Regions from separate parts of the Cellulosimicrobium sp. CpK407 genome, predicted to be linked through region 3. Evidence: predicted binding sites of a transcription regulator. Region 3 holds the regulator's gene; each other region holds the start of a gene.
What was found. The regulator LexA, encoded in region 3, represses DNA repair genes until DNA is damaged. The targets are predictions, from matches to a motif close to TCGAACANNTGTTCGA.
Positions count from the first base shown of each region.

Region 1: a site for LexA is predicted at 5,320-5,335, ahead of ABWU78_RS19965 (replicative DNA helicase). Genes of this name have one in related genera too.
Region 2: a site for LexA is predicted at 8,098-8,113, ahead of ABWU78_RS02660 (HNH endonuclease signature motif containing protein). Genes of this name have one in related genera too.

Region 1 is NZ_JBGNYC010000074.1:3,973-13,769, reverse strand. Features, by position in the region: gene ABWU78_RS19975 (hypothetical protein) at 1-329, shown strand, start outside; gene ABWU78_RS19970 (hypothetical protein) at 290-1,327, opposite strand; gene ABWU78_RS19965 (replicative DNA helicase) at 1,631-5,254, opposite strand; gene ABWU78_RS19960 (MATE family efflux transporter) at 5,727-7,022, shown strand; gene rplI (50S ribosomal protein L9) at 7,086-7,535, opposite strand; gene rpsR (30S ribosomal protein S18) at 7,555-7,791, opposite strand; gene ABWU78_RS19945 (single-stranded DNA-binding protein) at 7,893-8,438, opposite strand; gene rpsF (30S ribosomal protein S6) at 8,592-8,882, opposite strand; gene ABWU78_RS19935 (transglycosylase domain-containing protein) at 9,034-9,797, opposite strand, start outside.
Region 2 is NZ_JBGNYC010000003.1:139,638-149,434, forward strand. Features, by position in the region: gene recD (exodeoxyribonuclease V subunit alpha) at 1-546, shown strand, start outside; gene ABWU78_RS02605 (hypothetical protein) at 522-644, opposite strand; gene ABWU78_RS02610 (LLM class flavin-dependent oxidoreductase) at 717-1,781, shown strand; gene ABWU78_RS02615 (DUF7832 domain-containing protein) at 1,938-2,426, shown strand; gene ABWU78_RS02620 (MBL fold metallo-hydrolase) at 2,438-3,445, shown strand; gene ABWU78_RS02625 (LLM class flavin-dependent oxidoreductase) at 3,488-4,360, shown strand; gene ABWU78_RS02630 (hypothetical protein) at 4,347-4,658, opposite strand; gene ABWU78_RS02635 (GNAT family N-acetyltransferase) at 4,730-5,881, opposite strand; gene purQ (phosphoribosylformylglycinamidine synthase subunit PurQ) at 5,892-6,611, opposite strand; gene purS (phosphoribosylformylglycinamidine synthase subunit PurS) at 6,611-6,898, opposite strand; gene ABWU78_RS02650 (hypothetical protein) at 7,086-7,658, opposite strand; gene ABWU78_RS02655 (PadR family transcriptional regulator) at 7,655-8,029, opposite strand; gene ABWU78_RS02660 (HNH endonuclease signature motif containing protein) at 8,203-8,553, shown strand; gene ABWU78_RS02665 (phosphoribosylaminoimidazolesuccinocarboxamide synthase) at 8,558-9,502, opposite strand.
Region 3 is NZ_JBGNYC010000004.1:66,055-75,851, reverse strand. Features, by position in the region: gene ABWU78_RS03155 (L-lactate dehydrogenase) at 1-843, shown strand, start outside; gene lexA (transcriptional repressor LexA) at 1,002-1,736, opposite strand; gene ABWU78_RS03145 (LysM peptidoglycan-binding domain-containing protein) at 2,070-2,432, shown strand; gene nrdR (transcriptional regulator NrdR) at 2,861-3,400, shown strand; gene ABWU78_RS03135 (aldo/keto reductase) at 3,470-4,543, opposite strand; gene ABWU78_RS03130 (DUF5302 domain-containing protein) at 4,710-4,904, shown strand; gene ABWU78_RS03125 (pyridoxamine 5'-phosphate oxidase family protein) at 4,997-5,416, opposite strand; gene serA (phosphoglycerate dehydrogenase) at 5,537-6,736, opposite strand; gene ABWU78_RS03115 (HelD family protein) at 6,843-9,104, opposite strand; gene ABWU78_RS03110 (PP2C family protein-serine/threonine phosphatase) at 9,286-9,797, shown strand, end outside.

The DNA of each region.
Region 1 (9,797 bases), on a different contig from region 3:
TCGCGTTCATCGGGATCGACCCCCTCTACCGGGCCAGGCAGGACCTGCTCGGGCTACGCCCGCTCGCCCGCACCATCGCACTCACCCCGTCCGGGGCCATACCGCAAGCCATGACGCTGACGAGCTTCGACCTGCAAGGCACCGCGGTCGTCACAGCAGGGAATCCGCCCCAGGTGGTCGTCGGCGGCGACCCAGGCGTGCGCGCAGGCACGGCGATGTCACCCGTCTGGCGGCGGTTCTTCGAAGAACAGCTCTACGACTGGGCCATGCGTACCGACTCGATACCTGCTCAGGAGCCGGTGGTCCACGCCTTCAGCGACTTCGGGTAGTCCCACTTCAGGTTCACCGCGATGTCCGTGTGGATGAACTGCGCGGAACGGCACTTCGCCTTCCAGGACGCCATCGCGGTGCTCGCCTCGCCCGAGGCGAGCACGCCGGCGGCCAGGTCCTGCAACGACTCGATGGAGTGGATGAACGCCGCCGTCGGGTCCACGATGTCGTCCAGGCGCGCGCCCTCACATCTCGAGCAGTGGTGACAGCGCCAGTAGCTTTGCTCGGGCGACGAACCGATCGCGCGGGCCAGGGTGTCGCTGCGGTGGAAGCTCAGCCCCTCGGGCAACAGCACCGAGAACAGTCCCGGCACCCGGCGCCCCCGACCTGCACTGGTGTAGATGTGTCGCCGGCCCGAGGACGTGCCCATCGCACCGAGAACCGCCCCACCGGCCAACGCCCCCAACGCCGCGTGATCCGCCCGCACCAGAGCCGAAGGCACCGGGGAGCCAAGCAGGTGCAACAACCCCTGCACGCTCGCCCGCGTCTCCAACGGGTCACCCGAGGAGCCGAACATGTACGCCACCGGGATCTGGTACCGGTCCACCCGCTCGCGCACCTCGTCCGCACGCTTGGACACCCACTGCGAGTCCGCGGGCACCTGCAAGAAGAACTTCGCCCCCACCGGCGCCTGCTTGCGCATCGCCACCGCGCTGTCGAACAACGCGTCCAGCTGGTCGACCCGGTCACGGTCCACGTACCCGCTGTCCGTCATCGCCCACTCAAGGCCCCGGTCCCACTGCTGCGCCAACCACTGCGGCGTCAATGCCGCATCGGCGCCCACCCTCCCCGCGCCCCCATACCGTGCCGCGTCCAGGAGGAACGACGAGCCCAGCACACCCTGCTCCCTGTGTTCCCGAACGATCTGACCCGCCCGCTCATCACGGGCACGCCCCCCGGGCACCGTGTAGATCGCGCCCAAGCTTCCCGGCACGCACAACGGCGCCACCTTGCCCACCTCCGCCCCCGAGGCGTGCAGGAACAACGGCTCGCTCAACCCGTCAACCGGACGAAGAGACCCCGCTCGTTGCCGACGAACCCGATACGCGTCACTCATCGATACCCAATCTCAGCCTCGGGCGCGAGACGTCCTCTCCCGCGCGATGAAGGAGCAAGCACTCCGACGACAGAACGCTTACCCCACGCGAACGCACCACCCACTGACCCTTAACAGACACCCACCACTCCGACATCAGACCACCCATCCGCGGACCAAAGGCAAAGAAACAGTCACGTTACATAGCGGGAGGATTGTGCAAAGTAGGCCGCATATCGACAACGTCGACAACAAACGATATTGCTACATCTGCATGTCGGCAAAGCGCTGGTAGTGACCTTGGAACGCGACGGTGATCGTGTCGGTGGGGCCATTACGGTGCTTGGCGACGATAAGGTCGGCCTCGCCCGCTCGCGGTGACTCCTTCTCATAGGCGTCCTCGCGGTGGAGCAGGATCACGACGTCGGCGTCCTGCTCAATACTGTTGTGTGCGGCAATGCCGTTGGCGACGAAGTTGTGCCCGTCGAGGACGGTGGCGTCGTAAACCTGCTTCTCGCCCATCGGCTCTACGGAGACGACCTCATCCCACAGAAGGTCGTTCACGGCCATGATCTCGAGCTCCTCGCTCTCGAGCACCGCCGCGATCTTGCCGAGGCGATGCCGTGACGGAGAGTTCTTCCACAGCGCGCTGCCGCAGAACTGGGTCCCGATCGCTTCAGCGAACTCACGGTGCGTCATGCCGCGCTCGACGAGGATGTCGCGGACGTCGTCCCAGACCCGACGCGGGACGGTGTCGACGTTCGTGTTCGCGCGCGTCTCGCGGATGATCGTCAGCAGCTTCTCGGCGATATCGCCTCGGTCGCCGTGCACGCCGATCTCCTGGAGGAAGCGGCGCTGGTCGTCCACCCCGCTCACGTCCAGCGTGTACCCGGGACGGTACGACCCCTTGGGTGTCGCCGTCCGTACACGCGTCGAGATGCCGAATCGCAGCAGGAGGCGTGACAGCCCGTCGACGATCTCGCGCGAGGTCGAGGCGTAGTAGATCCGCCCGCTGCGCCCGTTCTTGTTGATCGTCACCGAGCCGTCCGTGGCCCAGATGTGCTTGATGAAGAGCGCGATCTGGCGCTTCGGCAGGTGGAAGACGCTCGTCGGGATGAACTTCTCGTGGCTGCGTGCGCCGAACAGCCCCATGTCGTCGAGCCACTCGGCGATCGGGTTCCGGCGACCTCTGGCGAGCCGATAGGGCGCGGGGAGGCGCAGGGTCGTGACTCGGGCCGCGGCGTAGTCGTCGCGGATCGGGGTGATCCCGAAGGCACCTGCCGCCTCGGAGACGGTGGCGAGGTTCCGCTCGTCGATGGAGGCGTAGCGGATCGGCTGTCGCTTCACGAACGATCCGTCGCCCAGGAGGTGCGCGAGCATGACGACCTTGCGGTCGTCCCACTCGAGGTTCCGTTCCGGGCCGGGGACGTGGCGCGGCACGCCGATGCGCGACCCCACTTCTAGGTCGCCGAGCGCGGTCCAGCCGTCGTAGGTGAGGAACGGGTGGTTCGCCGTCGCCTCGATCTCCTTGCCCGACGCCAGTCGCATCCGGAACACGGGCTTCACGCCCGTGGGGAACACGTGCGTCAGGTGGCGGCGGACGTACTGGAGCCGGTCGTTGAGCGCCCACACCGGGACGTCCTTGGCGTTGAGCGCGAAGAGCTCGCCCAGGCTCGTCTCTGCGCCGGTGTCGGCGCGCAGGATCTTCGTGTCCTCGGTGAGGCAGCCCGACTCACGCAGGTCGCTCATCTGCGGCTTCTTGTCGCCGCGCTGCTCCGGACCACGGTTCAGCTGCGAGATCGCGATGACAGGGACCTCGAGCTCCTTCGCGAGGAGCTTGAGCGCACGGGAGAATTCCGAGACCTCCTGCTGGCGCGACTCGACGCGCTTGCCCGAGCTCATGAGCTGGAGGTAGTCGATCACGACGAGCTTGAGGTCGTGGCGCTGCTTGAGGCGGCGGCACTTCGCCCGGATCTCCATGAGCGACATGTTCGGCGAGTCGTCGATGAACAGCGGCGCCTCAGCGACCTTGCCCATCGTCGACGCGAGCTTCTGCCAGTCCTGCTCGTCCATCTTCCCGGACCGCATCCGCGTCAGCGGCACGCGCGCCTCGGCGGCGAGAAGACGCATGGTGATCTCGTTGCGGCTCATCTCCAGGGAGAAGATGACGGACGCCATCTGGTGGTGCACCGCGGCGTGAGTCGCGACGTTGATACCGAGCACGGAGTTGTGCGTCGGCACCATCGATCGTCCTGCCAGATACAGGTGCGAGGGATGGTCGACCTCGACGCAGCGCACCGGCACCGACTCGACCCGGCGGACGTCGACGACGAACCGTGACGTGAGCCGCGCGGTGCCCGGACGGCGGCGCTCCTTGTGGACGAGGCGCTTGCGCTCCAGCCAGAACACGTCGTCCTCGGTCGTGAAGGTGATCGTGTACGCCGTCGACGACGCCTCGGTCCGCCCCTTCACGGTCTTCGTCGACCAACCCGTGCGACACCCGAGCGACAGGATGAGCTCACGCGTCTCGCGCGCGAGACGCTCGTTCGTCAGGCTGATCTGGACGCTGCCCTGCGGCATGACGGTGCCGTCGGTGTCGAGCAGCCCCGCCAGAAGGTCCCGACGCTGTGCCTCGCTCGCGCGCAGGTACGCCGCCGGGATGTGGTCGGTCCCCGGCACACCGAGCGCGAGCAGGTCGTCCGCGTCCGGCCGCGCGACGTGGCCCAGCCCCTCGAGCCGCATCTCGATCTCGGGGTCGGCGGACGTGAGCTCGGCACGTCGGGAGCTGCCGTCGCCCAACCACACCCCGAGTGCGTACGGGTGGATCGGGAGGTCCGCGTCGGGCAGGTCGAGCGGCGCCGCGGTGGCGATGGAGTGGTTCGCGCGCTTGTCGGCCGTCGCCGTCCGGAGCGTGGCGGCGAGCTCCTCGGTCGTCCGCACGGACAAGTCCGGCGTCTGGCCGGATCGCACCGCGCGTCGCTGGGCGCGGGTCGAGGTCACCCACTGATGCTGGGCGTCCGCGACGATCACCGTGCCGTCGTCGAGCTCGACCTCGTAGCACGGGCGGTCGACCATGACCTCGGTCGCGGCGACGACGCGCGTGGGCGTCCCGTCCGCGGAGAGGAGCAGGTCACCGACGGCGACGTCGCCCATCGTCGTCCAGCCCGACGGCGTCGGGAGCGGCGTGTCCAGCGCGAGGGCCTTGCCGATGGCAGGTCGCGCCGCGACGACGATCATCTGGCCGGGGTGCAGGCCGTTGGTGAGGCGGTCGAAGTCGGAGTAGCCGGTCGGGACGCCGGTCATGCCCTCGCCGCGGCCCTGCGCGGCCTCGATCTCGTCGAACGTGGGGCCGAGGATCTCCGAGAGCGGGAGGTAGTCCTCGGTCGTCCGACGCTCGGTGACGGCGTAGACCTCGGCCTGGGCGTTGTTGACGATCTCGTCGACGTCGCCGCCGTCGGTCGCGTAGCCGAGCTGCACGATGCGCGTGCCGGCCTCGACGAGGCGCCGGAGCACGGCGCGCTCGCGCACGATGCGCGCGTAGTACCCGGCGTTCGCGGCGGTCGGGACGCCGGCCATCAGGTCGTGGATGTACGGGGCGCCGCCGATGCGCTGCAGCTCGCCGCGCTTGGTCAGCTCGGCCACGACGGTGATGGCGTCGGCGGGCTCGCCGCGGCCGTAGAGGTCGATGATCGCCTCGTAGACGACCTCGTGCGCGGGGCGGTAGAAGTCGGAGCCACGGATCTGCTCGATGACGTCGGCGATGGCGTCCTTGGACAGCAGCATGCCGCCGAGCACGCTCATCTCCGCCGCGACGTCCTGGGGCGGCGTCCGGTCGAAACCTGACGGCCCCGGGCCCCCGTAGCTCTCCTCGAGCTCCTCGATCGACATGCGCCCCTCGCTCCCCCGAAGCCGCCACGACCCACGAGGGACCGCGCGACCGGGACAAACCTTCGTCGTACACGTGTTCTACCGCGGGCCACCCACACGACTGTCCCGGTGGCCGCGCCTCCCGCCTCCGACAAGCACGACCCCGCGACACTAGATCGCTGGTCGACACCCCGCAAACGGCCCTGTGCACGCCCGGTGGACAGGGACCCCCGAACCTGTGGACACAGTCCCCCTCGCTGTGCACACCCGGTGGATAACCGTGTGGACAACGTCACGATCTCCCTGTGTACATCAGCGCGAGCCGCCTCTGACCAGCCTCGTCACTACCCTCAGGGGTGTGGAAGAAAGAAAGTCGGACGACACGCCGACGACACGCCGGACACCGCCCGGCCACGTCGGCGACACCCGGACGCCACCCGACCCGGCAACGTCGTCCACAGGACGCCGCACCCGTTCCCGGCTCGACCGCGAGATCCTCGCGCTCGCCGTCCCGGCCCTCGGCGCGCTCGTCGCGGAGCCGCTCTTCGTCCTCGTCGACAGCGCCGTCGTCGGCCACCTCGGCACGGCTCAGCTCGCCGGGCTCTCCCTCGCCTCGACGCTCCTGGTCACGCTCGTCGGGCTGTGCGTCTTCCTCGCCTACGCGACCACGGCGGCCGTCGCCCGTCGCATCGGCGCCGGGCACACGCGCGAGGCGCTCCAGTCGGGCGTCGACGGCCTGTGGCTCGCCGTCGGGCTCGGCGTGCTCCTCGCCGCCGCCCTGTGGGCGACCGCGCCCTGGGCGGTCGGAGCGATGGGCGGGACGGGCGACGTCGCCGAGCACGCCGTCGTCTACCTGCGCTGGTCCGCCCTCGGCCTCCCCGGGATGCTCCTCGTCCTCGCCTCCACGGGCGTCCTGCGCGGCATGCAGGACACGAGGACGCCCCTGTGGGTCGCGGCGGGCGGCGCGACGTTCAACGCGGTCCTCAACGTCGTCCTCGTCTACGGCGCAGGTCTCGGGATCGCCGGCTCGGGCATCGGGACGGCCGTCGCGCAGCTCAGCATGGGCGCGGTGCTCGTCGTCGTGGTCGTGCGCGGTGCCCGGCGCCACGGCGCGTCCCTGCGCCCCGCGGCCGGCGGCATCTGGTCCAACGCGCGCGCCGGGGCGCCGCTCTTCGTCCGCACCCTCTCGTTGCGCCTCGCGATCCTCCTCACCGTCTTCGTGGCGACCGGGCTCGGCGAGGTGACGCTCGCGGGCTACCAGGTCGTGAACTCCGTCTGGGGCCTGGCGGCGTTCGCGCTCGACGCGCTCGCCATCGCCGCCCAGGCGCTCGTCGGCCACGGGCTCGGCGCCGACGACGTCCCGCGCGTCCGGGCCGTCCTGCGCCGCACCCTGCAGTGGGGGGTCGCGGCAGGCGCCGCCCTCGGGATCGTCATGGCCGCGGGCGGCTGGTGGTTCGCGCTGCTCTTCACGTCGGACCCGGACGTGCGCGCCGCGGTCGCCGTCGGCATGGCCGTGTGCGGGCTGCTCCTGCCCATGGCGGGCTGGGTGTTCGTCCTCGACGGCGTCCTCATCGGCGCCGGGGACGGCCGGTTCCTCGCCTGGGCGGGCATGCTCACGCTGGTGGTCTACGCGCCGTTCGCGCTCGCCGTCCGGCAGTGGGCGCCCGACGGCGCAGCGGGGCTCGCGTGGTTGTGGCTCGCCTTCGCGGGGGTCTTCATGGCGGCTCGCGCCGTGACCACGGGCCTTCGAGCCCGGGGCACTGCCTGGATGGTCACCGGCACGGCCTGAACAGCACGGAGGCCCGGCCCCTCCGAGGAGGGACCGGGCCTTCGAGGACTGCTCAGCAGCAGATCAGGCAGCGACGACCTTCACCGCGAGGGTCGCGGAGACCTCCGGGTGGAGGCGGACGGAGACGGTGTAGTCACCCGTCGCCTTGATCGGCTGACCGATCTCGATCTTGCGCTTGTCGACCGACGGGCCCTCGGCAGCGGCGACCGCGGACGCGATGTCCGCCGTCGTCACGGCACCGAAGAGACGACCGGCGGCGCCGGCCTTCGCGGGCACGACGACCGGCTTCGACTGCAGCGAGTCGCGGATCGCCTTCGCGTCGTCGAGCGACGCGATCTCGCGGGCCTTGCGCGCCTTGCGGATCGCAGTCACCTGCGACTCGGCGCCCTTGGACCACGGCGTGGCGAGCTTGCGCGGGACGAGGAAGTTACGGGCGTACCCGTCCTTCACCTCGACGACGTCGCCGGGCTCACCGAGACCGGTGACCTCGTGGGTCAGGATCAGCTTGGCCATGAGTTCTCTCCCTTCCCGCTCAGCGAGCCGTCGACGTGTACGGCAGCAGCGCCATCTCGCGCGCGTTCTTCACCGCACGGGCGATCTGGCGCTGCTCCTGGACGGAGACGCCGGTCACGCGACGCGCGCGGATCTTGCCGCGGTCGGAGATGAACTTGCGCAGCAGCGCGGTGTCCTTGTAGTCGACCGACTCGATCTTGGCCGACTTCAGCGGGTTGGACTTCTTCTTGGGCTTGCGCACCACAGGCTTCGCCATGGTGTTGCTCCTCTACAAGGTGCGATCCCCGCGTGCGGTCCGCGCCGACGAGCGGCGCGGCACCCGCGGGGACGGGTGTGTGTTCTGGGAGTGGCGGACGATCAGAACGGGGGCTCGTCGGAGAACGAACCACCGGACGACGCGGGGCCGGCCGTGGCCCACGGGTCGTCGCTCTGCTGCTGACCGCCGCCGGAGCTGAATCCGCCGCCGGAGGCGCCGCCGGAGTTGGCGCCACCTCCGTAGCCGCCACCGCCGCCGAAGCCGCCGCCACCGCCACCCGAGCGCTGGGCGCGGGTGACCTTCGCGGAGGCGTAGCGCAGGGAGGGACCGATCTCGTCCACCTGCAGCTCGACGACGGTGCGCTTCTCCCCCTCGCGGGTCTCGTACGAGCGCTGGACGAGGCGGCCCTGCACGATGACGCGCATGCCCTTCGTCAGCGACTCCGCGACGTTCTCCGCGGCCTCGCGCCAGATCGAGCAGCGCATGAACAGGGTGTCCCCGTCCTTCCACTCGTTCGACTGGCGGTCGAAGGTCCGCGGCGTCGACGCCACCGTGAAGTTGGCCACCGCCGCACCCGAGGGGGTGAAACGCAGCTCCGGGTCTCCCGTGAGGTTCCCGATCACCGTGATGACGGTGTCACCTGCCATGGCCAGCTCCTTCGTGTGTCGTCTGTGTCGTCGACGGCGCCGCGCGCCTCGCTCGTAACGTTCTCGCGTCGCTCATCCCATCACGCGGTGCCCACACGCGCTACGGCGTGGAGCATCCCGTGCGGGACGGTCGGACGGGGGACGCGGGGAGGGTCAGCGAGCGTCCGTGCGCAGGATCTTGGTCCGCAGGACGACCTCGTTGAGGCCGAGCTGACGGTCCAGCTCCTTGGCGGTGTCGGACGTCGACGTGAAGTCGACGACCGCGTAGATGCCCTCGGACTTCTTGTTGATGTCGTACGCGAGGCGGCGACGACCCCAGATGTCCACCTTGTCGACGGAGCCGCCGTCGGTCTTGATGACCGACAGGTACTTGTCGAGCGACGGGGCGACGGTGCGCTCCTCGATCTCGGGGTCGAGGATGATCATCAGTTCGTACTGACGCATGCGGATAACCCACCTCCTCTGGTCTTCGCGGTCACGGTCTCTCCGTGACAGGAGGGTTCATGCATTCGTGCTGCTGCCGTCCGACGTGCGGACGGCAGCTCCCCAGGGTACCCGCTCGGCGCGGGCCCCTGGAAATCTGCGGTCGGCCGGGTCAGCCGCCTCCGCCCGGTCCACCGCCGTTCCCGTTCCCGTTCCCGGACCCGGGTTCGGTGGGCTGGTCGGTCGGCGTCTCGGTCGGGTCCGGGTCGGGCTGCTGGCCCGGGTCCGTCCCCTTGGAGACCACGAGCGCGATCGTCGACCCGGGCGGCACCTCGCTCATCGACGACTGGCTGATGACGAAGCCCCGCGGCTGCTGGTCGGAGAACTCCTCGGTGATCCGCACCTTGAGCCCTGCCGCCTCGAGCTGGGCGCGCGCGGCCCGGCTCTCCATGCCGACGACGCTGGGCACCGTGACGTTCTCCGGCTGCTCCGGCTCCACCGGCTCCTCCGGCTGCGTGTCCTCGGTCGGGGTCTCCGTCGGGGTCTCGGTAGGCGTCTCCGTCGGCTGCGGCTTGGGCGGCGTGTACGCCGGGAACTCGCCGACAGGCAGGTTCGCCACGGCCGTCTGCATGTAGGAGGTCCAGGCCTCGACCGGCCAGGAACCACCCGTGATCTCGTCCCCGACCCACTTGCCGAACGGGGTGATCTGCTCCTGCTCGCCGTTCGGTCCGGACTGGTAGAGACCGACCACCGTCGCGAGGCCAGGGGTGAATCCTGCGAACCAGGCCGACTTGTTGTCGGTGGAGGTTCCGGTCTTGCCGGCGGCCGGGCGGCCGATGGCCTGCGCCGGCTCGCCCGACCCCTTCTCGACGACCTGGGAGAGGGCGTACGTCGCGGCAGCCATGACGTCCGGAGCGAACTCCTGCTCGCGCTTGT
Region 2 (9,797 bases), on a different contig from region 3:
GCCCTCGCCCGGCACCGCGTCATGGTCGCGCACCGGCGCGGCCCCGCCGGTCGGGGCCGGTGGGCGGCGCAGGTCGAGGCCTGGGTCGAGGAGGCCACGGGCCACCACGCGACCGACTCCCCGTGGGTCGCGGGCCGGCCGCTGCTGGTCACGACGAACGACGCCGAGGTGGGTCTCTACAACGGCGACACCGGCGTGCTCGTCGCCGAGCCCGGGGGCGTCGGCGTCGTCGCCGTGTTCGGCGACCCGCGTGCGCCGCTGCGCGTGCGGACGCACCGTCTCCCGCCGGTGGAGACCGTGCACGCCATGACGGTCCACCGCGCGCAGGGCAGCCAGTTCGAGCGCGTGACGCTCGTGCTGCCGCCCGCGACGTCGCCGCTGCTCACGCGCGAGCTGCTCTACACGGCGGTGACGCGCGCGCAGTCGTTCGTGCGCGTCGTCGGCTCCGAGGACGCGGTCCGCACGGCGGTCACGAGCCCGGTCCACCGGGCGAGCGGGCTGCGGACGCCGCTTCCGGGCGGTCAGTCCTCCGCGCGCTCCGCCTGATCCCGCTCGCGCAGCTCCTTCAGCCGACCCCACGGCACGAGCACGATCCAGGCGACGGACGCGATCGCGGCGCCCATGATCATCGAGGGGACGTCCATGGCGACCATCCTGACAGACGTGCCGCGGCACTCACGGGGAATGAGGCTCGGGGGTCGCCGGTTGGCACGAGGGTGAGCACCCAGACCCCCCGCCTGTCCGTCCTCGACCTCGTGCCCGTCCGCTCGGGCCAGTCCAGCACCCAGGCGGTGCGGGCGTCGCTCGACCTGGTCCGCCTCGCGGACCGGCTCGGGTACGAGCGCTACTGGTTCGCCGAGCACCACAACATGCCCGCGGTCGCGGCGTCGACGCCGCCCGTCATGATCGCCGCGGCGGCGTCGGTCACCGACCGCATCCGGGTCGGCTCGGGCGGGGTCATGCTCCCCAACCACGCGCCGCTCGTCGTCGCGGAGCAGTTCGCGGCGCTCGAGGCGATCGCCCCCGGCCGTGTCGACCTCGGCATCGGCCGCGCGCCGGGCTCCGACCCCGTCGTCACGCAGCTCCTGCGCATCACCGGCCCGACGGCCGACGTCGACCGGTTCCCGCAGCACGTGACCGACATCCTCGCGCTCATGAGCCCGCAGGGCGCGACCCTGCGCCTCACGAGCGGCCAGGTGTACGACGTGCACGCGACCCCCGCCGCCGACGGCGCACCGACCGTCTGGCTGCTCGGGTCGAGCGACTACTCCGCGCGCCTCGCGGCCGAGCTCGGGCTGCCCTACGTGTTCGCGAACCACTTCTCCGGGCAGGGCGTCGACGAGATCCTCGCGCTCTACCGCGAGGGCTACCGCCCGAGCGAGGCGTTCCCCGAGCCGCGCACGTTCCTCACGCTCAACGCCGTCGTGGCGGAGACGGAGGACGAGGCGCGCGCCCGCGCGCTCCCGCAGGCGCGCATGATGTCGCGGCTGCGCACCGGTCAGCCGCTCACCGCGCTGGAGACCGTGGAGGAGGCTCTGGCGGCGCCCCTCGACGGCGCGGCCGGGCAGATGGTCGAGGACAGCCTGCGCCGCTGGGCCGTCGGGACGCCCGACGACGCCGCGGCCGAGGTCCGTCGGCTCGCCGAGCGCCACGGGGTCGACGAGGTGATGATCGTGCCGGTCGCGGCGTCGCGCGCCGAAGAGCCGCTGGACTCCACCCCGGGCCGCACCCGCACGCTCGAGCTCCTCGCGGCCGCCCTCGCCGGCGACCCGGCGGCCTGACCCGCCGACCGCCCGTCCCCACCCGACCGCCCGTCCCCACCCGCCCGCCCCGTTGCCGAACACGACCTGGCACGCGGTCGAACACGACATGAGGGTCGTGATCCGCGGGATATCGACCCTCATGTCGTGGTCGGCGGGAGGCTGTAGCGTCACCGCATGACGACGACGTACGACGACGCGGCCTGGCACTCCGACGGCGAGGGGTACCCGCCGGAGGCCGGCCCCGAGGCGGGCGCGACGCACATCGGCGTGTTCCTCGCGTGGGCGGTGCTCGGCGGGCACGTCTCCGAGGAGCTCGCCGACGGCGCCGCGGACGAGCTCGCCGCGCTGCGCGACCGGAGGACGACGCCCGGCGCGTTCGTGCTCGACGCGTGCGACGGCAGGCTCGTCGACGAGGACCTCGACGCCGTCGGCGCGGCCTTCGCGAGCGCGTACTACGCGGGCGACGAGGAGGACGAGGACGACGGCGGCCTCTACCTGGAGGACTACGTCGACGCGGTGAGCCCCGGCGACGGCGAGCCCGAGGACGTGTACCGCGTGCCGGACACGTGGGAGACGTACGACCTCGTCGGCCCCCTCATCGACGCGCGCTTCTCCCAGTGGGACGACGAGGGGCGCCCGTCGGTCCTGCGGCACCGCGCCTGAGACGGCCCGAGATGACCGCGCCCACGCCCGTGACCCGGCTCGCCGCGGTGCTGCGCGCCGACAACCCGGGCCCGATGACGCTCGACGGCACGCGCTCGTACGTGCTGCGCGCGCCCGGGTCGGCGACGTGCGTCGTCGTGGACCCGGGGCCCGACGACGCGGTGCACCTCGACGCGCTGGCGGCGGCCGGGCCGGTCGAGCTCGTGCTCGTCACGCACCGCCACGCCGACCACACGGCCGGGGCTCCCGGGCTGCGGGAGCGGACCGCGGCGCCGGTGCGCGCCGCGGACCCGGCGCACTGCCACGGTGGCGCGCCCCTGCGCGACGGCGAGGTCATCGAGGCCGCCGGGCTGCGCATCGTCGTGCGCGCCACCCCGGGCCACACCGCCGACTCGGTCTGCCTCGTCCTGACCGACGACGGCCCGCTCACCACGCCCGGCGACCTCGCCAGGGGCGGCGCACGCCCGGGCGGCGAGGCACCCGCCGACCAGCATCTCGGCGACGCGACCCTCGGCGACGTGCCGCCCGGCGGCACCCCGTCGGGTGACACCGCCGCCGGCGACGCGGGGCCGCCGTCGGGCACGACGGTCCTCACCGGGGACACCGTGCTCGGGACCGGCACGACGGTGATCGCCGCACCCGACGGCTCGCTCGGCGCCTACCTCGCGAGCCTCGACGCGATCGAGGCCGTCGCCGCCGCGGGGCCGGGCCGGGCGACGGGGCTCCCCGGCCACGGGCCGGTCGTCGACGACCTCGCGGAGCGGGTGCGTGCGTACCGCGCGCACCGGCTCGAACGCCTGTCCCAGGTCCGGGCGACGCTCGCCGCGCTCGGCCTGACCGCGGGTGCGGACGACGCCGTGGAGCAGGTCGTCGCGCGCGTCTACGCCGACGTCGACCCGTCCGTCCTCGACGCGGCACGCCAGTCCGTCGCGGCGCAGCTCGCCTTCCTGGCGCGGGCCGACGCGCTCGCACGACGGTCCGCCCGCGGCAGGTCACGCGCTCGCCGCGACGACGGCTGAGCGGACGGCCGGGTGTCGGTGGCGTCCGGCACGATGACGAGCATGACGACACCACGGCTCGGTATCGCGTTCGTGCCCACCCACGCCCCGGAGAGCCTGCGGTGGCTCGCCGCGACCGCGGAGGAGGCCGGCCTCGACGACCTCTGGGTGTGGGAGGACTGCTTCAAGCAGTCGGGCCTCGCGTCGGCTGCCGCCGCGCTGGCCTGGACCGAGCACGTGCGCGTCGGCATCGGGCTCATGCCGGCCCCGCTGCGCAGCACGGCGATCACCGCGATGGAGGTCGCGACGCTCGCCCGGATGTTCCCCGGACGGCTCGTCGCGGGCGTCGGCCACGGCGTGCAGAAGTGGATGGGGCAGGCGGGGGTCCGTGTCGCGTCGCCGCTGACGCTGCTGCGCGAGCACGCCACGACGCTGCGGAGCCTGCTCGCGGGCGAGGAGGTCACGACGGCGGGGCGGTACGTCACGCTCGACGCCGTGCGGCTCGACTGGCCTCCCACGCAGCCCGTCCCCCTGTGGCTCGGGGGCGTGGGTCCCCGCTCGCTCGCGCTGGCGGGAGAGCTGGGCGACGGACTGATCCTCGCGAACGCGCTCACCCCGGACGACGTGCGCGTCGCGACGGACGCGGCACGCGCGGGCGGAGCCGTCGACGGCTTCGACGTCCACGCGACGCTCATCGCGGCGACCGGTCCCGGCGCGCAGGAGCGCGTCGACCGCGAGGTGCCGCTGTGGGGGAAGGAGGCGGGTCAGGGCATCGGCGCGGGCGGCGACGCCGCGACGATCGCCGCAGCCGTCCTGGCCCTGGCGGACGCGGGCGCGACGGCCGTCGCGGTCCAGCCGACCGCGGACGAGCCGGACGTGGAGGGGTTCGTCCGCTTCCTCGGGCGGGAGGTCGCGCCGCTGCTCAGCGCCCGCTGACGCGCGACGCGTCGGTGGACCCGCCGGCGCGCTGACGCTCCCGGAGGCCGTGCACGAGGGCGACGACCGCGCACACGAGTGCGACCGCCCCGACGGCGAGCGCGAGGCGCACGGGGAAGGCGGCGTAGAGGTCGGACACGTCGCCGACCGGGAGCCCCCACTCGACGGCGGTCTCGCGCAGCTCGCCCGCGAGGACCCCGACCCGGCCCGGCACCCGCGACGCGACCGCGGCGACCCAGCCGAGGAGCTCGATGACGACGGAGGCCACGGAGTAGGCACCGGTCGCGAGGGGGATCACGGGGACACCCTAGCGGAGGCGGACACCGCGGGCATATCCGGCACGACCCCGAGAATCCCCTGGTGCGACCCTCAGACCAGCGGCTTCGCGAAGCAGAGCGCGACGTGGTTGTCGCCGACGTACGGCGGGAAAGCGAGGACGGCGCGGTACCCGAGCGAGCGGTAGAGCGCGATCGCGCCCGGTTGGCGGATCCCCGTCTCGAGCAGGAGCCGGGCCGCCCCGCGCTCGCGCGCGACGGCCTCGAGCCCGTCGAGGAGCCTGCGGGCCGTCCCGGTCCTGCGTGCCCGTGGGCGCACGTAGACCTTCTTCACCTCGAGCGCGTCGGTGGGCGCCCCGGGTGCGGGGCGACGCAGCGACGCACACCCGACGGCCTCCCCGTCCCGGTAGGCGACGAGGGTCGTCACCACGTCGTCGCCCAGGCGCGCGTCGACCGCGTCGAACCCGCCCGCGGCGTCGAGCCCGCCGAACAGCTCGGGGTAGAGGACGGCGGACGACGTCTCGTGCATCTCCCGGCGCAGTGCTGCCGCGTCCGGGTCGTCCCACGGGACGGGGCGGACCTCCACGACCTCACGGGCAGCGACGCTCGCGGGCTCGCTCGGGCCCACGGTCGCCCGCGGGATGCTCGCCCCGAGCCGGCCGCTCGTCGCCGACGTCTCGTCCGCGGTGCCGGTGCCGACGCCCGGACCGCACGCGGCCCTCAGGTCGAGCGCGAAGCAGCGCGAGAGCGGGTGCCCGGCGTAGTGGCCGTACGACTCGATCGGGACGTAGCCGAGCGCGAGGTAGAGGTCGATCGACTCGGGCTGGAGCGTCCCGGTCTCCAGGACCACGCGTTCGAGCCCGGCGACGACCGCGTGCCGGTGCACGGCCCGCATCGCGGTGCGCGCGTGACCGCGGCCGCGGTGGTCGGGCTCGACCCAGAGGCGCTTCACCTCCCCGGTGCGCGCGGGGTGCGTCCCGCCGCGGCCGTCGGGCGTGCCCGACACGTCGCGCAGCGCGACGAACGCGACCGGCTCGCCGCCCGCCCGGACCACGACGTTCGCGACCGACGCCTCGGGCTCGAACGCGCCCGCGTCGGGCTCGCCGTACCGCGCGGCGAGCTCCGCCTGCTGACGCGTGCGCAGGAGCTCGGCCGCGGCGTCGTCCCCGGGGACCGCCTCGACGGTGACGCGCGTGCCCGGGCCCCCGACGCCGTCGGGCAGGACGCGCGAGGGCGCGCCGGTCACGCCGACCCGGTCATGCGTGGACGAGCGCGCCCAGGACCGACGTGAAGAAGCCGAGCCCGTCGGTGCCGGCACGGGGGCCGGCCTCGTTCGCGGGCCCGAAGCCCGCCTCGACGGCGTGCTCGGGGTGCGGCATGAGGCCGACGACGTTGCCCGCGGCGTTGGTGATGCCGGCGATGCCGCGGCGCGAGCCGTTCGGGTTCCAGCCGTCGTAGCGGAAGACGACGCGACCCTCGGCCTCGAGCTCGTCGAGCGTGCGGTCGTCCGCGACGAACTGCCCGTCCTGGTTCTTCAGCGGGACCGTGATGCGCTGGCCGACCGTGTAGTCGCGCGTCCAGGCCGTCTCGGCGTTCTCGACCACGAGGACCTGCTCGCGGCAGATGAAGTGCAGGTGGTCGTTCTTGACCATCGAGCCGGGCAGCAGGTGGGCCTCGGTGAGGACCTGGAAGCCGTTGCAGATGCCCAGGACAGGCATGCCGCCCGCCGCCGCGTCGACGATCGACTCCATGACGGGCGCGAAGCGGCTGATCGCGCCCGCGCGCAGGTAGTCGCCGTAGGAGAAGCCACCGGGCAGGACGACCGCGTCGACGCCGTGCAGGTCGGCGTCCGCGTGCCACAGCGACACGGCCTCGCCGCCCGCGAGACGCACCGCGCGCGCCGCGTCGCGGTCGTCGAGCGTGCCGGGGAAGGTGACGACGCCGATCCGCGCCGTCGCGAGCGTCGCGCCGCTCATCAGGCGAGCCCCTCGGACGTGATCGTCGCGGCGGCGTCGGCCTCGATGTCGGCGACACGCACGACGTCCTCGATCACCGGGTTCGACAGCACCTTGACCGCAGCCTCCTCGGCGGCGGCGAGGATCTCCGGCGTGACCGGGCCGTCGACCTCGAGCTCGAACCGCTTGCCCTGGCGGACGGACGTGAACTGGGTGAAGCCGAGGCGCGGCAGCGCCCCGACGACGGCCTTGCCCTGCGGGTCCAGGATCTCGGGCTTGGGCATGACCTCGACGACGACGCGTCCCACGGGGGCTCCTTGGCGAGAGAGTTCGGGAGGGCCGGGGCTCCGGGATCCCGACCACGTCACGGCCGTCGAGGACGGTCGGTGGGACGGGACGAGCGGGAGCCGACGGCGGGATTCCGCGCCCAGTCTACCGGGCGCACGGGCGACGTCCGGCGGCCGTCCGCACCGTGGCACGACGGCGCTGCCGGGCTCAGGCCCCGGCTGCCCGCGGCGGATCTGCCGGGACGTCCACGGGGATGTTGCCGTCGAGCACGTGCTTGCGCCACGCGCGCGCGACGTGCGAACGGCGGAAGAGGAGCCCTCCGCCGAGGAACGTCCCGCACCACAGGAGGATCAGCCAGAGGTCGGGCCTGGTGACCTCGACGGAGAACAGGAGCTGCGCCAGCACCGGCCAGCCGTAGAAGATCGCGAGAGCGGTCCCGAGCCCCGTCATGGTCACGCGCCAGGGGTAGAGCACGCCGTGGATGTCGTCGGCGACCCACCACCAGTAGCGCACGGGCAGCCGGGCGTCGAACAGCCGGTACAGCAACCAGCGCCCGAGCGGCGGGTGCTCCCGCCGGCGCAGCGCCCAGCCCGCACGCACCAGCCCCCACGCCTCGCGCGCGCCGATGCCGTGCGGCGCCCCGGCGTCGTCGGATGCGGGCGCGAGGTCGAGCAGGACCGCGAGCGCCTCGTCGCCGTGGAGGCGACGCCAGCGCGGCGGGTAGGCGCGGAGCCAGAACCGGGCGGACCGCTCGTACCGGTCCGCGCCGCCCGCGCTCACGCGCCGCTCCCCGCGAGGCCGTCGGCGGCACCCGCCGGGCCGTGGCGTTCCAGGGACCGCCGCGCGCGCTCGGCGAGCTCGGCGAGGCGGAGGGTCTCCGTCCGGGCCGCGCGGCGCCCGTCGTCGGTGGCGCGGTAGTAGCGCCGGAGGCGGCCGTCGACGACCTCTTCGCCGGTCGGCTCGACGAGCCCGGCCGCCACGAGCCGGTCGAGGTTGCCGTAGAGGGTGCCGGCCCCGAGCCGGGTGCGGCCGTCGGACAGCTCGCGCACGGCCTGGATCACCGCGTACCCGTGCCGCGGCTCCGCGCTGAGGGAGAGCAGCACGAGGTACGCCTGCTCGGTCATGCGGAACGCGGGAGGGCTCGGTGCCATGAACGATATATATCGGATGACGACCCATAGAGCCAGCCCTCGACGCGTGTCGGAGGATGCCGCTAGAGTCGAACACGTGTTCGAGACGCACGCTCGGGCACGGTGCGAGGGCGGGGTCCTGCCCCTTCCCCGCCCTCGCACGAACCACGGCTCGACGACGCAGGGAGGTCCGCGTGGCAGCACCGCTCGCACTCGCCCCGGCCATGGAGCGCGGCAGGGCACGACCGTCGCCGCGGACCGTCGCGCGCGTCCTCGCGCGCGACGAGACCTGCGTCTTCCCTGGCTGCCGCGTCCCGGCGTTCCGTTGCGACCTCGACCACGTCGTGGCACCGCGGCCGGGCGCGGACGACGCCGCCGCGGCCGCCGCGCAGGAGGCCGACAACCTCGTCGCGCTCTGCCGGCACCACCGCGTCGTCCGTGCCCGCGACGGCTGGCGGCCCGCCCTGCTCGCCGAGGGCGCGGTCCGGTGGACCGCGCCGAGCGGGCACACCTACGTGCGCCCGGGCGCGGCCCGGACCGCCTGACGGCTCAGCCGAGCGTCGAGCCCGTGAGCCGCTCGTACGCCTCGAGGTACCGGGCGCGGGTGCGCGCGACGACCTCTGCGGGGATCGAGGGCGGCGGGGTGTCGGACGCGCGGTCCCACCCGGACGCGGGCGACACGAGCCAGTCGCGGACGAACTGCTTGTCGTAGCTCGGCTGCGCGCGCCCCGGCTCCCACTGGTCCGCGGGCCAGAACCGCGACGAGTCGGGCGTGAGCACCTCGTCGCCGAGGACGGTCCGGCCGGTGGTCGGGTCCACGCCGAACTCGAGCTTGGTGTCCGCGAGGATCACGCCGCGCTCGCGCGCGATCTGCTCGGCGCGCGCGTAGACGGCGAGCGTGAGCTCCCGCAGGCGCGTGGCGTCGTCGAGGCCGATCTGCTCCGCGACGACGTCGAAGGAGACGTTCTCGTCGTGCTCGCCCACGGCAGCCTTGGTCGCGGGCGTGAAGATCGGCTCGGGCAGGCGCGAGCCGTCGACCAGCCCGGCGGGCAGCGGCACGCCGCAGACCTCTCCCCCGGCGCGGTACTCGACGAGCCCGGAGCCGGTGAGGTAGCCGCGCGCCACGCACTCGACGGGGAACATGTCGAGGCGGCGACAGATCATCGCGCGGCCGGCGACGACGTCGGGCACGAGGCCGTCGCCCGGCTCCGACGACACCTCGGTCGACACCACGTGGTTCGGCACGAGGTCGGCGAGCTGCTCGAACCACCACAGGCTGAGCTGCGTGAGCACGACGCCCTTGTCGGGGATCCCGGGCGACAGCACGTGGTCGTACGCGCTGACCCGGTCGCTCGCGACGACGAGGACGACGTCGCCGAGCGGGTGCACGCCGCCGACGGCGGGCAGGTCCGGTGCGTAGAGGTCCCGCACCTTGCCGGAGTACACGTGCGTCCAGCCGGGCAGGTCGAGCGCCGCGGTGTCGAGGGCGTCCACCTCGCCGAGCGAGAGGGCCGAGGCAGGATCCTGAGGGGTGTCGGTCACGGCCCCTAGTCTCGCACCGCCCTCCACCGGCGCGGCACCGTGTCCGACGACAGGTCGCCCTCCCCGCCCACCACCGAGAGGCGGCCCGGCCCGGCGTCCCGTCGGGCGCCGGGCCGACCGCACCCGACAGCACGGGACGAGGACCGCCGCCGAGCCCGGACGCGACGAACGTCGCGGAAGTCGCTACTGTGCCCTCAGGACGGTCGTGGGAGCGCTCCCTCACCGTCGGGGGCACGCATCGGAGCGA
Region 3 (9,797 bases):
GTGAACCGGGCGAAGGTCGACGCGGAGGTGGCGGACCTCCAGCACGGCATCCAGTTCATGCCGATGGCCCGGGTCGAGGGGTCGGACGACGTCGCGGTGTGCGCGGGGGCCGACGTGGTCGTCGTGACGGCCGGGGCGAAGCAGAAGCCGGGCCAGACGCGGCTCGACCTCGCCGAGGGCACGATCGGCCTCATGCGGACGATCCTGCCGGGTCTCGTGGAGGTCGCCCCGGACGCGGTCTACGTCATGGTGACCAACCCCGTCGACATCGTCACCTACGCGGCGCTCAAGTTCTCCGGGCTGCCGCCTTCGCAGCTCTTCGGCAGCGGGACCGTCCTCGACTCCTCGCGGCTGCGCTTCCTCGTGGCCCAGCACTGCGGCGTCGCGGTGCAGAACGTCCACGCGTACATCGCCGGCGAGCACGGCGACAGCGAGATCCCGCTGTGGAGCTCGGCGACCATCGGCGGCGTCCCGCTCCTCGAGTGGCCCGGCCTGGGCGGTCGCGGTCCGCTCACGGCAGGCGTGCGCGACGACATCGCGCGCGAGGTCGTGCAGTCGGCCTACCGGATCATCGAGGGCAAGGGGGCGACGAACTACGCCGTGGGGCTCGCGGGCACGCGCATCATCGAGGCCGTGCTCGACGACGAGCACCGCATCCTGCCCGTCTCGACGCTGCTCGACGGCGCGTACGGGCTCGACGACGTGTGCCTCTCGCTGCCGACGCTCGTCGACCGGCGTGGCGCCACCGAGCGGGTCGAGGTCCCGCTGTCCGACGCGGAGCTCGCCGGGCTGCGCTCGTCCGCCGAGTCGCTGCACGCCGTCGCCCGGCGCTTCGGTCTCTGACCGACCGGTTCGCCGGCGGGTCCGGAACGGCGTGTGAGAGCCGGGTGGTCGACGACCACCCGGCTCTCGGCGCTTCCGACCTCGACGTGCCGGCGCCCGCCTCGTCCGCCCCGCGAGGGACCGCTCGGGAGGGTGCGGCGACGGACGGTCCGTGCGGCTCAGAGGCTGCGCAGCACGGAGACGACGCGGCCGAGGACCTGGGCGTCGTCGCCAGGGATCGGGTCGTACGCGGCGTTGTGCGGCATGAGCCAGACGCGACCGTCCGCGCGGCGCAGGGACTTCACCGTGGCCTCGCCGTCGATCATCGCCGCGACGATCTCGCCGTTCTCCGCGACGGGCTGGCGGCGGACGACGACCCAGTCGCCGTCGCAGATCGCGGCGTCGACCATCGAGTCGCCCTGCACCCGCAGGAGGAAGAGCTCGCCCTCGCCGACGAGCTGGCGAGGCAGCGGGAAGACGTCCTCGACGACCTGCTCCGCGAGGATCGGGCCGCCGGCGGCGATGCGGCCGACGACCGGGACGTAGGACGGAGCCGGGTGCGCCTCGTCGTACGCGGGCTCGGGCGCGGAGCCCGCTGCCGTGAGCGGGGTGGCGCGGCGCGCGTCGTCCGGCTGGACGACCTCGATCGCGCGGGGGCGGTTCGGGTCGCGACGCAGGAAGCCCTTGCGCTCGAGAGTCGTGAGCTGGTGCTTCACCGACGACGGGCTCGTCAGGCCCACGGCCTCGCCGATCTCCCGCATGCTCGGCGGGTAGCCGCGCTGCTCGACGCACGCGCGGATGGTCTCGAGCACGAGGCGCTGGCGCGGCGTGAGCCCGTCACCCCCCGCCGACCCGTCCGGGAGCTCCCGCACCTCGGCGAGCCCCCGTGCCCTGTCCGTGCCTCGTCCCGCCATGGTCGCTCCGCCTTCGTCCGTCGCGGCCGCCGACGCCTCCCGGGCGTGCGGCCTCCCCTCCCCGGGGCGTGCGCTCCGGGACCTCGGTCGCCCCTCCGGGTCCGAGCGGACATGTCCGGCGAACCGACCTGACCCCAGGCTAGGGGAGGTTGCGACACGAATCAAACACCTGTTCGAGCATGTCTCGACTCTGTCGGTCGTTCGTGATAGACCTTCGTACAGGTGTTCTACGTACACGTGTTCGACCGACCCGGTCGGCGCGGAGGCGAAGGGCTCGCGGCGTCCGATCGACCGGGGAAGGCGATCGGGCCCGCGGGCCGGGACGGAGCAGGCATGGATGCGATGGCGATCTCGACGGTCGGGCCCCTCGGCCCTGCGGGCGGGGTGACGGGGCGTGCGGAGGAGCGGCCGCTGCGGCTCACGCGCCGGGGCCGCGTGGTCCTCGTGCTCCTGGCCGCCGCGGTCCTGCTGCTGGCCGCGCGGGTGGGCGTCGCCGTCGCGAGCGGCCCGGGCGAGCCCGTGGAGGTCCGGGTGCACGTCGTGAGCTCGGGGGAGACGCTGTGGGAGCTCGCGCAGGGGGTGGCGGCGCCGGGAGAGGACCTGCGCGACGTCGTGGGCGGGCTCGCCGAGCTCAACGGGCTCTCGTCCTCGGGCCTCCAGGCCGGCCAGAAGATCCTCCTCCCGGCGTCCGCCTGAGGCCGGCTGGGCGCCCTCGGTGCGGACGCGAGAGCGCGCTGTGACGCAGGACACGGGCGAAACCGGGCCCCGTGCGGTGCGCAGGGGTTGCGGCATCATTTAGGTCGCCCTAAGTTAGTGTCACCTCACAACGCCGGCTGGGGGGCTGGGCGGACGAGGTGAGGAGCGCGCGGTCCACCGCGACTCCTGTGCACGTCGCCGCGCGTGAGGCGAGTCACGCGCGAGATGGGGACGGGGGCGTCCCGACGGGGGCGGTCGACCACGACCGCCCCCGTTCTGCCGTCCACGAGCACCGGTGCGGCCGTCTGCGCGCCGACGACGCGGCGGGCGCGAGCGGCCGGCGTCGGAGGCGTGTTGCACGGTCCCGCCGCGACGGCATACGTTCGTCGCGCCGACCTGTCGGCGCGAACCCCGCGGAGGAGCCCGCCATGCACTGCCCGTTCTGCCGCCACGCGGACTCCCGCGTCGTCGACTCGCGCACCTCGGACGACGGCGCGTCGATCCGTCGGCGCCGCCAGTGCCCCGAGTGCAACCGCCGCTTCACGACGATCGAGACCGCGAGCCTGTCCGTGGTCAAGCGCTCCGGCGTCACGGAGCCCTTCTCGCGCGAGAAGATCGTCAACGGCGTGCGCAAGGCCTGCCAGGGGCGACCCGTCAACGAGGACGACCTCGCGGTGCTCGCGCAGCGCGTCGAGGAGACCATCCGGGCGAGCGGCAGCGCCGAGCTCGACGCGTACGAGATCGGGCTCGCGATCCTCGGGCCGCTGCGCGAGCTCGACGAGGTCGCCTACCTGCGCTTCGCGAGCGTCTACCAGGCGTTCGACTCGCTCGAGGACTTCGAGAGCGCGATCACGTCGCTGCGCGTCGAGCGCGAGGAGCGCGAGACGGCCGCGGCCCGGGCCGAGGAGGGCTCGAGCGGCACCGCTCCGGGGGCGGACGTTCGCGGGGAGGTCGCACCGCACGCCTGAGGCCGCACGCGCGAGGGCACGTCGCGGCCCCGGCAGGGGTCCCGCGTCGTCGGCGCGCGTCCGGCGGGCCTACAGGTCGCTGGACCGCGACGCCCAGATGTTGATGCCGGTGTCCGCGGGCAGCGCGTCGACGGCAGCGAGCTCCTCGGCGGAGAGCGCCGGCGCGTCGAGCGCGGCGAGGTTCTCGTCGAGCTGCCGCGTCGAGCTCGCGCCGAGCAGCACGGACGTGACGCGCTCGTCCCGCATCGCCCAGAGGATCGCCGTCGTGGCGAGGCTGCGCCCGTGGGCGCGGGCGAGGTCGTCGAGCCGGCGGACGTGGTCGAGGTTCGCCTCCGAGAGGAACGCCGGTCGGAGCGGCCCCCCGCGCGCCGCGCGCGAGTCGTCCGGAACCCCGCGCAGGTACCGGTCGGTGAGCATCCCCTGGGCGAGCGGCGAGAAGGCGACGACCCCGAGCCCCGCGGCGCCCGCGACGTCGAGCACGGACGCGCCCGCGGGGTCGTGCGGGTCGGGCTCCTCGACCCACCGGTTGAGCATCGAGTACGACACCTGCGTCACGACGAGGTCGACGCCCACCTGCTCCGCGACCCGCAGCGCCTCCCGGGTGCGACGCGCCGAGTAGGACGAGATGCCCGCGTACCGCGCGCGACCCGAACGGACCGCGGTGGCGAGCGCACCGACCGTCTCCTCGAGCGGCGTCGTCGGGTCGAAGCGGTGGGAGTAGAAGATGTCGACGTGGTCGAGCCCGAGGCGACGCAGCGAGGCGTCGAGCGAGGAGAGCAGGTACTTGCGCGAGCCGCCCTCTCCGTAGGGGCCGGGCCCCATGCGGTAGCCGGCCTTGGTCGTCACGACGAGCTCGTCGCGCACCGTCCGCAGCTCGCGCGCGAGGAGGTGCCCCAGGGACTCCTCGGCCGCTCCGCCCGGCGGGCCGTAGTTGTTCGCGAGATCGAGGTGGGTCACGCCGCGGTCGACCGCGTGCAGCACGATCTCGCGCTGCGTCGCCCGCGGGTCGGCGTCGCCGAAGTTCTGCCACAGGCCCAGCGACACCGCCGGCAGCGCCAGCCCGGACCGACCGAGACGGCGGTGCGGCAGCGGGGCCCGGTCCGGGAACGGGGGAGCGGCGGAGGCGGAGGAGTCGGTCGGCACGCGGCCGACGCTACCCGACACCGTCCGGCCGTCCGTCGGAGACCGGCCGACCGGCGGACAAATCAGGTGGCGTCCGGCGACGCGGTGCGGGAGGCTGGCGAGGTGCCCGCACCGTCGGGCCGACCGCAGTGCACGACCGAGTTCCCCCATCGACGAGGAGACCGCCATGGCGTCCGACCAGCAGCGATCCGCTGCAGACACCGCACCGACCGACGAGGCCAAGGCGAAGTTCCGGGAGGCGCTCGACCGGAAGAACGCGGCGCGCCACCGCACGGCCGACGGCGAGTCCAACACCGGGTCGGTGCACGGGTCCGAGACCGTGGGGCCGGTCCAGCGCACGTTCCGCCGCAAGTCCGGCTGACGGCCGCCTCCGGCTCAGCGTTCGTCGTCGTCCGGTCGCCCCGTCGGGGGCGGCCGGACGACCTGCGTCGGCGCCTTGACGGGGAAGTGCGGCTAGGCCTCCGACCGGGCGAAGCGTCGCCCCGTCACCTCGCGGACCTCGATGACGACCCATTCCTCGGTCGGGACGTCCACGACGGGGACGAGGGGTGCGGCGTCCTCCTGGACGGCGTCGACCTCGTGCTCGCTGCGCGGCCGGTGCGCGGTGCCGCGGGCGACGACGCTCCACGCCCCGTCGTCGTCCACGTGGTCCCACTCGAGAGCGACGCGTTCGTTGGTCGCCAGGGTCGCGAGCTTGGTCCCGGGGACGGTGCGGAACGCGAGCGTGCGCTCGTGCGCCCGCACCGTGACGGGGTAGATGTCCGGCTCGCCCCGCACGCTCACGGCGAGGCGTGCGACGTGGGTCCCCTCCACGAGGTCCCACGACGCGTCGGCGTCGAGGATCTGCGGCCCGTCGTGCGTGTATCCGGTCATGCCTCATCGTGGCACCGCCGAGCGCGGGGCGCTCAGCGGCGAAGGTCATGCCGCCCGAGGACCTTCGCCGCGTGCGCCGGGGCGACCCGGTGCACGCGGCGAAGGCGCTCGCGGTGGGCGTCAGTCGAGGACGCGCAGGGCGATCGTCTGCTCCATCGCGGCCAGGGCCTCGATGACGGCGGGCTCGACGCGCGAGCCGACGTCCGTGACGACGTAGCCGATCTCGCCACGCGTGGCGAGGAGCTGGCCCTCGATGTTCGTGCCGTGCTCCGCGAGGGTCGCGTTGACGGCCGCGAGGACGCCCGGCGTGTTCCGGTGCAGGTGCGTGATGCGCGTGATCCCGGTCGTCTGCTCGAGCGCGAGGTTCGGCACGTTGACGCTGAGCGTCGTCGAGCCCGTCGTGAGGTAGTCGCGCAGCTTGGCCGAGACGAACTGGCCGATCGCCTCCTGCGCCTCCTCGGTCGAGCCACCGATGTGCGGCGTGAGGATGACGTTCGGCAGGCCGCGCAGCTCGGAGTCGAACGCGTCGCCCTTGCGCTTGGGCTCGTGCGGGAACACGTCGACGGCGGCGCCGGAGACGCGGCCCTCCTCGATCGCCTCGCGCAGCGCGCCGTAGTCCACGACGAACCCGCGCGACAGGTTGAGGAAGATCGAGCCCTGGCGCATGCGGGCGAACTGCTTGGCGCCGAACAGCCCGGCGTTGCCCTGGCGGCCGTCGACGTGCAGCGTGACGACGTCCGCCTGCTCCAGCAGCTCGTCGAGCGTGTCCATGCGTCGCGCGTTGCCGAGCGCGAGCTTCTCCGCCGTGTCGTAGAAGACCACGGACATGCCGAGGTTCTCGGCCACGACCGAGAGCTGGGTGCCGATGTTGCCGTACCCCACGATGCCGAGCGTGCGGCCGCGGACCTCGTGCGCCCCCTCCGCCGACTTGTCCCAGCGGCCCTCGTGCAGCGCGCGGTCGCGCTCGGTGAGCCGGCGCGTGAGCGCGATGATCTCGGCGAGCGCGAGCTCGACGACGGAGCGCGTGTTCTGGAACGGGGCGTTGAACACGGCGACGCCCTGCGACGCGGCGGAGCGCAGGTCGATCTGGTTCGTGCCGATGCAGAACGCGCCGAGCGCCACCAGGTCGGGGGCGTTCTCGAGCACGTTCGCGGTGACGTTCGTCTTGGACCGGATGCCGAGGAGGTGGACCCCGTCGAGGGCCTCGATCAGCTCGGACTCGTCGAGGGCGCCGGTGCGGACGGTGACGTCGATCCCCGCCGCCTCGAGGTTCGAGGCGGCGAGAGGGTGCAGGTTTTCAAGGAGGAGGGCGCGTAGCACGCTCCCATGGTGCGCCCGGTCCATGGTCCGGGCCAAACGGGTCTTGACCCTCGGGACGAGGTGAACGACCGATCCGAACGGCCGGACGCGCCGGCGGCCGACCGGGTCAGGGCGCGACGCGCGCCCCGTCGCGGGCGGCCGTGCCCGCCGTCGTCGAGCCCGTCCCGGTCACGCCCTCCGGGAGCGCGCGGGCGTGCACGACGACCAGGCGCTGGGTCGGGCGGGTCATGGAGACGTAGAGGTCCGAGGCGCCGGAGGGGCCGGTCGCGATCTCGGCGGGCTCCACGAGCACCACGGCGTCGAACTCGAGCCCCTTCACCTGGACCGGGTCCAGGACCGTGAGGGGGGCGTCCGGTCCGGCGTCCACGAGACCGAGGGCGGCGCGCAGGGCGGGCACGGCCTGCGCCGCGGCGACGACGGCGACGCGCCCCGACTCCGCGGCGACGAACTCCGCGCGCGCCGCGTCGGCCTCGGCACGGACCTGGGCGGGGAGGCCGTCGGGCGTCGCCTCGACGACGCGCAGCGCGTCCTCCACGTCGCGCGCGGACGTGAGCGGCGAGACGGGCAGCCCGGCGGCGAGGGCGGCGCGGCGGGCGGCGTCGGCCACGGAGGCGGGGGTCCGGTAGTTCACGGTCAGCTCCGCGAGCCGCCACGCGTCGCGGAAGACCGGGTCGAGCATGCCCTTCCACGAGCGCGCCCCCGCGAGCGACGACGTCTGCGCGACGTCGCCGACGACCGTGAACGAGCGCGTCGGGCACCGGCGCACGAGCATGCGCCACGCCATGGCCGAGAGCTCCTGGGCCTCGTCGACCACGACGTGCCCGTAGGTCCACGTGCGGTCCTGCGCGGCGCGCTCCGCGGTGGTGAGGCGCGGGCCGCTCGCCGAGAAGCGCTCGGCGAGCACGTCCGCGCCGACGATCCCGCCGCCCGCACCGGACGACTCGAGCACCTGCCGCGCGTACTCGAGGTCCTGAGCCCGCTGCGCCGCCCGTGCGGCGGCCTCGGCCCGCTCCGCCTGGTCGTCCTCGCCGAGCAGCTCCGCGGCCTCGTCGAGGAGCGGCACGTCCGCGGGCGTCCACGGCGCCCCCTTCGGCCGCTCGAGCAGCCGCCGGTCGGCGGGCGAGAGCTCGGGCGCCGCCTCGGCGAGCCGGTGCGGCTTGGTCCACAGGTCCTCGACGAGGCGCTCCGGCGTGAGGGGGAGCCACGCGAGGTTGAGCGCGACGCGCACGTCGCGGTGCGAGCGCAGGTCCTCGAGCGCGAGCGCGCGGTCCTCGCCGACGAGCGGCTCGCCGAGCTGGCGCCCGTACTGGTCCACGAGGCGCGAGAGCATCTCGCGGACGAACGTGACGCGCGCGAGGTTGTGCGGCTTGTGGGTGCGCCGGGCCTTCGCGATGGCGTCGCGGACGTCGCGGCGCCGGATCAGCAGGTCGTGGCCGTCGAGGCGCACGGGGACGTCCTCCGCGGGCACGCGCTCGCGCGCTCGCACCGCGCGTCGCACGGCCCGGGCCATGACCGCCCGTCCCTTGACGCGCGCGACGCGGGGGTCCTCCGTGCCGTCGGCGACGACGCCCGGCAGGAGGTCGGCGATCGTCGTGCTGACGACGCCCGTCTCGCCCAGCGACGGCAGCACCTGGTCGATGTAGCGCAGGAACGAGTGGCTCGGGCCGACGAGGAGGACGCCCGAGCGCTCGAGCAGCCGCCGGTGCGCGTAGAGGAGGTAGGCGGCGCGGTGCAGCGCGACGGCGGTCTTGCCCGTGCCGGGCCCGCCCTGCACGACGAGCGCACCGGCCAGCCCGGACCGGATGATCGCGTCCTGCTCGGCCTGGATCGTCGCCACGATGTCGCCCATGCGCCCGGTGCGTCCTGCCGCCATCGCGGCGAGGAGCGCGCCCTCGCCGGAGAGCGTCGTCCCGGTGACGGCCTCGGGCGCGTCCAGGTCCAGGAGCTCGTCCTCGAGGCCCGTCACGTCGCGCCCGCGCGTCACCAGGTGCCGACGCCGGACGACGCCGTCGGGGTGGGCCGCCGTCGCGCGGTAGAACGACTGCGCCGCGGGCGCGCGCCAGTCGGTGAGGAGGCTCGTGTGCTCGGCGTCGGTCAGGCCGATGCGCCCGACGTAGCGGCGCGTGCCGTCGTCCAGGTCGAGGCGGCCGAACGCGAGCCGGTCCTCGACCGCGTCGAGCTGCGCGACGCGGTCCTCGTACAGCGTCGCGAACGCGTCGCGCTCGCTCCGGTTCTGCGGCGAGCCCGACGGTCCGGACCGGCGGACGGCGTCGAGCCGCGCGCGGGCGGCGGCGCGCAGCTCGTCGAGGCGTGCGTAGAGGGTGTCCACGACCTCCTGCTCGAGCCGGAGCTCGTCGTTGCGTCCCACGCTGTCCCTTCCCTCGGCCGGGCGTCGCGCCCGGGCGCCCGCCCGTGACACGGCCGTCCATTATGGCGCACGGGCGCCGGGCCCGGGACCGGTCCTCGGCGCGTCCCGGGCCCGTGACCGGGCCGGACGCGCGGCTGACGCTAGGATCGTGGGCCATGGCGACCAGAGGGGAGCGGGCGTCGTGACCGGGACCGACCGTCAGGTCCCCGCGCGGCCCTCGGCGCGGGGCGACGAGGCCGACGCGCGCGACCAGGCGCTGTCCGAGCGCGCGGTCCTCGCCCCGACGGACGAGCTGCGCATCCTCCTCGTCGAGGACGACGACGGCGACGCGATCCTCGTCGAGGAGCTGCTGGCGGACGGCAACCTCACGGTCGACCTCCACCGTGCGACGACCCTCGACGCCGCGCTCGAGATGCTCGTCTCCTGGCACGTCGACTGCGTCCTGCTCGACCTCGGGCTGCCCGACTCGGTCGGGCTGTCGGCGGTCGAGCGGGTGCGGACCGGCACCCACCCGCCCGCCCTGGTGGTCCTCACGGGGCACTCCGGCATCGACCTCGGCGTCCAGGCCGTCGCGGCCGGCGCCGACGACTACCTGGTGAAGGGGGAGGTCGACGGCGACCTCCTGAGCCGGTCGGTGCGCTACGCCGTGCAGCGCCGCATGTCCGTCGAGCAGCAGCGCGCGCTGTACCGCAG